DNA from 2 places in the Bacillus spongiae genome. Region 1 is predicted to be linked to the other one. Evidence: a T-box and tRNA genes for the amino acid it is inferred to sense, from the RefSeq annotation. Region 1 holds a T-box; the other holds one or more tRNA genes.
What was found. A T-box is a leader RNA that pairs with one kind of tRNA and senses whether it is charged. The one in region 1 lies ahead of ileS (isoleucine--tRNA ligase), so its partner is inferred to be a tRNA-Ile.
Positions count from the first base shown of each region.

Region 2: it has a tRNA-Ile gene. The T-box ahead of ileS (isoleucine--tRNA ligase) is inferred to sense a tRNA for this amino acid. The anticodon was not compared.

Region 1 is NZ_JBBAXC010000002.1:231,361-234,754, reverse strand. It holds gene ileS (isoleucine--tRNA ligase) at 1-1,850, opposite strand, end outside; T-box leader at 1,949-2,180, opposite strand; gene WAK64_RS03305 (DivIVA domain-containing protein) at 2,227-2,742, opposite strand; gene WAK64_RS03300 (YlmH family RNA-binding protein) at 2,834-3,394, opposite strand, start outside.
Region 2 is NZ_JBBAXC010000031.1:19,865-23,258, forward strand. It holds gene glgB (1,4-alpha-glucan branching protein GlgB) at 1-865, opposite strand, end outside; tRNA gene WAK64_RS21495 (tRNA-Glu) at 1,707-1,778, opposite strand; tRNA gene WAK64_RS21500 (tRNA-Ser) at 1,788-1,878, opposite strand; tRNA gene WAK64_RS21505 (tRNA-Asn) at 1,883-1,957, opposite strand; tRNA gene WAK64_RS21510 (tRNA-Ile) at 1,964-2,040, opposite strand; tRNA gene WAK64_RS21515 (tRNA-Gly) at 2,043-2,116, opposite strand; tRNA gene WAK64_RS21520 (tRNA-His) at 2,129-2,204, opposite strand; tRNA gene WAK64_RS21525 (tRNA-Phe) at 2,215-2,290, opposite strand; tRNA gene WAK64_RS21530 (tRNA-Asp) at 2,310-2,386, opposite strand; tRNA gene WAK64_RS21535 (tRNA-Met) at 2,393-2,466, opposite strand; tRNA gene WAK64_RS21540 (tRNA-Ser) at 2,515-2,607, opposite strand; tRNA gene WAK64_RS21545 (tRNA-Ile) at 2,616-2,692, opposite strand; tRNA gene WAK64_RS21550 (tRNA-Met) at 2,718-2,794, opposite strand; tRNA gene WAK64_RS21555 (tRNA-Ala) at 2,812-2,887, opposite strand; tRNA gene WAK64_RS21560 (tRNA-Pro) at 2,906-2,982, opposite strand; tRNA gene WAK64_RS21565 (tRNA-Arg) at 3,024-3,100, opposite strand; tRNA gene WAK64_RS21570 (tRNA-Leu) at 3,110-3,198, opposite strand; tRNA gene WAK64_RS21575 (tRNA-Gly) at 3,211-3,285, opposite strand; tRNA gene WAK64_RS21580 (tRNA-Leu) at 3,296-3,380, opposite strand.

The sequences.
Region 1 (3,394 bases):
CTTAAAATATCTGCTCCTAGTTGCTTCATTACTTTTGAAGGTACGACTACATTTCCTAGTGATTTACTCATTTTTCGTCCTTCTCCATCAAGAGCAAAACCATGTGATAAAACACCTTTATACGGAGCTTTGCCTGTAACTGCAACGCTTGTAGTTAAGGAAGAATTAAACCAACCACGGTATTGATCTGACCCTTCAAGGTATAAGTCGGCTGGACGTTGTAAATCACCTCTCGCCTCTAATACTGCTTGATGAGAAGAACCAGAATCAAACCAAACGTCCATGATATCTTGTTCTTTTGTAAAGTGTCCATTTGGACTTCCAGGGTGTGTAAAGCCGCTAGGAAGTAGCTCTTTTGCTTCCCGACTAAACCAAATATTAGACCCATTTGCTTTAAATAGTTCAGATACATGTTGGATCGTTTCATCTGTAATGATCGCTTCACCATTCTCAGCATAAAATACAGGAATTGGAACACCCCAGGCTCTTTGACGTGAGATACACCAGTCACCACGGTCTCTCACCATGTTGTACAAACGTGTTTCTCCCCATGTCGGTACCCACTTCGTTTCCTTCACTGCTGTAAGTAACTGATCTCTAAATTTATTAATTGAAGCAAACCACTGCGCTGTTGCTCTAAAAATAATAGGCTTCTTTGTTCGCCAATCATGCGGATAAGAGTGTGTAATAAATTCAAGCTTTAATAGTGATTCATTTTCTTGAAGCTTTTCAGTAATTGGTTTATTAGCTTTATCATAAAATAGCCCTTCAAAACCTGGTGCTTCACTTGTCATTACACCTTTTTCATCTACTGGACATAATACATCTAAGCCATATTTTTGTCCTACTTGGAAGTCATCTTCCCCGTGCCCTGGTGCAGTATGAACACAACCTGTACCTGATTCAGTGGTTACATGATCGCCTAATACAACGACAGAATTACGTTCATATAACGGATGTTTCGTCATGATGCTTTCAAGGTCGGCACCCTTTACCGTTTGAACCACCTCAGCATTATTCCATTCCAGTTTCTCGCTTACTTCTTCAAATAAATCTTGAGCGATAACATAGTTCTTTCCTTCAACACTCACCACAGCATAGTCAAGATTTTTATTAACAGCAATCGCTAAATTGGCAGGAATTGTCCAAGGAGTAGTCGTCCAAATAATGAAGGAAGTACCCTCTTCCAACACCCCGTTTCCTTCTGTAACAGCAAAGGACACATAAATGGAGGCTGATCGCTTATCTTGGTATTCAATTTCTGCTTCGGCTAAAGCAGATTCAGATGATGGAGACCAATATACTGGTTTTAACCCTTTATAGATATACCCTTTTTTCGCCATCTCACCGAACACTTTAATTTGCTCTGCTTCATATTCTGGTTTTAACGTAATATAAGGGTTATCCCAATCGCCTCTAACACCGAGTTGTTTGAATTGTTCCCTTTGACCTTCAACTTGAGTGTATGCATATTTTTCACAGCGCTCGCGAAATTCAGCAATTGTCATTTCTTTACGCTTAACGCCTTTTTTAGTTAACGCTTGTTCAATTGGCAAACCATGTGTATCCCAGCCAGGAACATACGGTGCGTTGTAGCCATTCATTGACTTATATCGAACGATAAAATCCTTTAAAATTTTATTCAGCGCGTGTCCCATATGGATATCTCCATTAGCATACGGCGGTCCATCATGTAAAACAAATAACGGGCGATCTTTCGTACGTTCTTGAACTTTTTCATAAATGCCCATGCTTTCCCATTTCGCTTGCATTTCAGGTTCCCTTTTCGGAAGGTTTCCTCGCATTGGAAACTCTGTTTTCGGCATGAGTAACGTATCTTTATAATCCATTTATTATCCTCCTTATACAATGACTGCTCCCCACCATTTTACCTAAATGAACAAGGTTTCAACCGCATTTTTACATAAATAAAAAAAGCCCTCATCCCAAAAGGGACGAGAAGCTTGTTATTTCCCGCGGTACCACCCTAATAGACCATCATATTGGTCCACTTTCTTCATTCGTAACGTGAACAACTCGCCATCCTCTAATAAATCTTACGATGGTTCAAGGAGGGGCTCAAGGGTGATTTTCCAATCTTCCACCTTATCGTGCTCTCACTGTCCACGACTCGCTTTAAGGTTGCTGAAGGATCGTACTGTCCCTATCTTAGCAGTTATCTAATATTCAATGTGAAATTAATTATATGCAAGAATCTGATAGGCGTCAAGTGAGAGAATCTTCTTCTTGAAGTGCCTTCAACTCAGTAGCGTCTAAATCAAATTCCATTAGTCGATCCCAATCTTCGTTCTTCAACAGATCTAATTGGGCTTCAATAAGCATTTTAAATCGAGTTCGGAATACTTTTGACTGTTTTTTCAATTCTTCAATCTCAATCGCAATTTTTCGCGCTTTTGATAGTGCTTCATTTACAATCCGGTCAGCATTTTTTTCCGCTTCTTTAATAATGAGCTTCGCTTCTTTTTGTGAATTGTTTTTCACATCATCCGCTGCTTCCTGTGCTACAACAATAGACTTATTCAGGGTTTCTTCGATGTTAGTAAAATGACTTAGACGCTCTTTTGTATCAAATAAGTTTTTTTCTAATTCTTTCTTACCTTTAATAAAATTTTCATAGTCTTTAATCACTTGGTCCAAAAATTCATTTACTTCGTCTTCATCAAAACCACGAAACCCACGACTAAATTCTTTGTTATTAATGTCTAATGGTGTTAAGGGCATGCTGCCACCTCCACTACAATTCGTATATATTTAAATATCATTATACTTCTGTTTCGACAATTTGTGGGCAAAATCCTTCAAAATTCTTTATTTATTTTAGTAATCCTACTGTCATTCTCCATTTGTCTTTTTTTGTTTTCCCTTCCACTGCCATCACTTTGATTCTCCCGTATCCCCTAATAGAAATAATATCACCTGGTTCACATAGAAACGACGATGATTCTTCTTCGCGCCAATTTACCTTGACCTTCCCAGATGAAATAAGAAGTCGACTTTTACTACGCCCCATATTTAATAATGCAGATAATACAACATCTAACCTCAACGATGATACTGTTTCCATCGATTCTTTCCATATATCAGTGGCCTTTAGCGCATTTTCCAAAGGAATTTCATCTACCTTTATAGTAGCTTTTCCTACCGATTCAAAATTCATCATCACATAATCTTTTAAGTCACTATCGGCAAAAAATTGAATTATGCCATTATCGAACAATATATCACCGAACTTTTCTCGACCAAGGCCTATAGACATTAAACTACCTAGTACTTGTCGATGATCTAAAGTATTAAACTTTTGATGATAATGAATTTGAAATAAAGAGATACGATAATCTTCCACATCAGGTTTAAAATAGGACGGATATAGGAA
Region 2 (3,394 bases), on a different contig from region 1:
GTACCTCTTTTTTTCCTAAATCAAAGTTGGCGGTACCCCAATCATAATTCTCTCGGTCCTTTTCAGTAGCATATTCATAAAGGTGTGACCCATCAAATTGGTACAAGCCATGATTATCTTTACAAAAGTGACCAGGTACCCAATCCAAGATAACGCCAATGTTATGCTTGTGACATTTATTCACAAAATACTTTAATTGTTCAGGTGTTCCATAACGACTCGTTGGTGAATAGTAACCTGTACTTTGATATCCCCAAGAGCGATCGAAAGGATGCTCTGTAATAGGCATTATTTCCACATGTGTATATCCATGCTCTACTAAATATGGAACAAGGTCGTCTGCTATTTCTTGATAGGTATAAAACATCTCTTTTCCTTTAATCTTCCATGTTCCAAAATGAATTTCATAAATAAACATCGGCTCATCATAAGCGGGCTTCATTTTTCTTTTTAATAGCCACTTTTCATCCTGCCATTCATAATCTTCATCCTCGGAAATAATTGCTGCTGTATTGGGTCTCCTTTCAGCATAAAAGGCAAATGGATCAGTCTTTAACTTCGTTTGTCCATCTTTCGTTACAATTTTGTATTTATAAAGATGACCTTTTAATGAAGTTTGGTGAACTGCAAACCATATTCCACTGTCGCTCACTTTTTTCATCAACAATTCGTCTGCATTTTCCCCCCACTCATTAAAAGTTCCAACTACTGATATAGCTTCAGCATTTGGGGACCAAACACAAAATGTAGTAACTTTTCGACCATTATGGTTATAGACATGTGATCCAAAAGTGCGATGCGCCTCAAACAATTGGCCTTCATGAAATAAATGGATATCAGTTGAACTTGGATTACTATTCGTCATTATCTTCACCTACGCAATTTTATGTACTAATGAGTGTATTCTTTTAGAAAAGCTTATCTCCTTTAAATATCCCTCCCTAATTTCCGACAGAAAACTACACCTTTACAACGAAACAATGTACATAATAAAAGGAAAACGGTTACATTTTTTTAAAATGTAGAAAGTTGACGAAAGAACTAGAAATGTATTTGCATAAAAAAATTACTTTATTAGAAAAGTAATTTTCGTGTAAATGATTGAAAACGGTTACAAATAAATCATCTTTAACTTTAAAATTTTTCTGTTTGATTTTGTAATATATGAATTGAAACAACTATATTTTTCTCAACATTTCCTTGGTCCTACCTCTATCAAACTCACTCATTCATCCATCAAATAAAAAAATAGTTGTAGAGCAACCATTCGTTTTGTACTTCCTCTTTTAAAATTAGTAGAAAAGAAGTACAAACCGGCACACGCTTTACGTTTAAACAAAGAGGTTTTATATTGGGTAAGTAATTATATATTTAATAATAATGAATTGGGTCTAATTAGTTGATTCGTAATAACAGGGTTCTGAAGAAACAGTTTAATGTACTGATGTCACAGAGGGATTACTTTAAAGGTAAGATAAGTTAACAAACGTCAATAGAACAGGAGGTTTCTCATAAACGGGGTATTTGTAAAAGCAATGAAAAATAAGAAATGACGTCAAATCATAATGTTTCTCTTTGAATACGTATGTTTGATCAAGATTTTTTATCAAGGCTCAGTATTTTGCAAACAATATATAACCATTACATTCATTCAATAATGAATAGTTGAACCAACAAAAAAAGCTATTCAATAGAATAGCTTTCAATGACCCGTACGGGATTCGAACCCGTGTTACCGCCGTGAAAGGGCGGTGTCTTAACCGCTTGACCAACGGGCCAATTAATACTGGCGGAGAAGGAGGGATTTGAACCCTCGCGCCGGTTACCCGACCTACACCCTTAGCAGGGGCGCCTCTTCAGCCACTTGAGTACTTCTCCATTATGGCTCCGCAGGCAGGATTCGAACCTGCGACCGATCGGTTAACAGCCGATAGCTCTACCACTGAGCTACTGCGGAAAACTATGGTGGGCCTAAGTGGACTCGAACCACCGACCTCACGCTTATCAGGCGTGCGCTCTAACCAGCTGAGCTATAGGCCCATTGGAGCGGGTGATGAGAATCGAACTCACATCATCAGCTTGGAAGGCTGAGGTTTTACCACTAAACTACACCCGCTTACTATTTTTATGGGGCGGCTGATGGGAATCGAACCCACGAATGTCGGAACCACAATCCGATGCGTTAACCACTTCGCCACAGCCGCCAACATAAAATGGTGGCTCGGGACGGAATCGAACCGCCGACACATGGATTTTCAGTCCATTGCTCTACCAACTGAGCTACCGAGCCTTATTTCATGTTACTATAATGGCGGTCCGGACGGGACTCGAACCCGCGACCTCCTGCGTGACAGGCAGGCATTCTAACCAACTGAACTACCGGACCAATGTATTGCGGGGGCAGGATTTGAACCTGCGACCTTCGGGTTATGAGCCCGACGAGCTACCAGACTGCTCCACCCCGCGACGATAAAATGTATTTCCTTTTATATTCATTTTAAATAAATATAATAATGGCGGAGGAAGAGGGATTCGAACCCCCGCGCGGTTTAACCCGCCTGTCGGTTTTCAAGACCGATCCCTTCAGCCAGACTTGGGTATTCCTCCGAATAATATGGTGGACCTTGTAGGACTCGAACCTACGACCGGACGGTTATGAGCCGTCTGCTCTAACCAGCTGAGCTAAAGGTCCAAGATCAATGAATAAAAATCCAATATGGTAGCGGCGGAGGGGATCGAACCCCCGACCTCACGGGTATGAACCGTACGCTCTAGCCAGCTGAGCTACACCGCCATATTATAATGTTTAATTGGTGGAGCCTAGCGGGATCGAACCGCTGACCTCCTGCGTGCAAAGCAGGCGCTCTCCCAGCTGAGCTAAGGCCCCAAATCATGATGTTCTTAATGGTCGGGAAGACAGGATTTGAACCTGCGACCCCTTGGTCCCAAACCAAGTGCTCTACCAAGCTGAGCTACTTCCCGTTAAATATAATAGCTCGTAGAGCTTTTTTGACATTTTATAATGGCGCGCCCGAGAGGAGTCGAACCCCTAACCTTTTGATCCGTAGTCAAACGCTCTATCCAATTGAGCTACGGGCGCGTATTATAATGGTGCCGAGGACCGGAATCGAACCGGTACGGTAGTCACCTACCGCAGGATTTTAAGTCCTGTGCGTCTGCCAGTTCCGCCACCCCGGCACAGAGTAGTTATGGAGCGGAAGACGGGATTCGAACCCGCGACCCCCACCTTGGCAAGGTGGTGTTCTACCACTGAACTACTTCCGCATATTTAAAATGGTGCGGGTGAAGGGAGTCGAACCCCCACGCCTTGCGGCGCCAGATCCTAAGTCTGGTGCGTCTGCCAATTCCGCCACACCCGCATGCTTTCTAATAA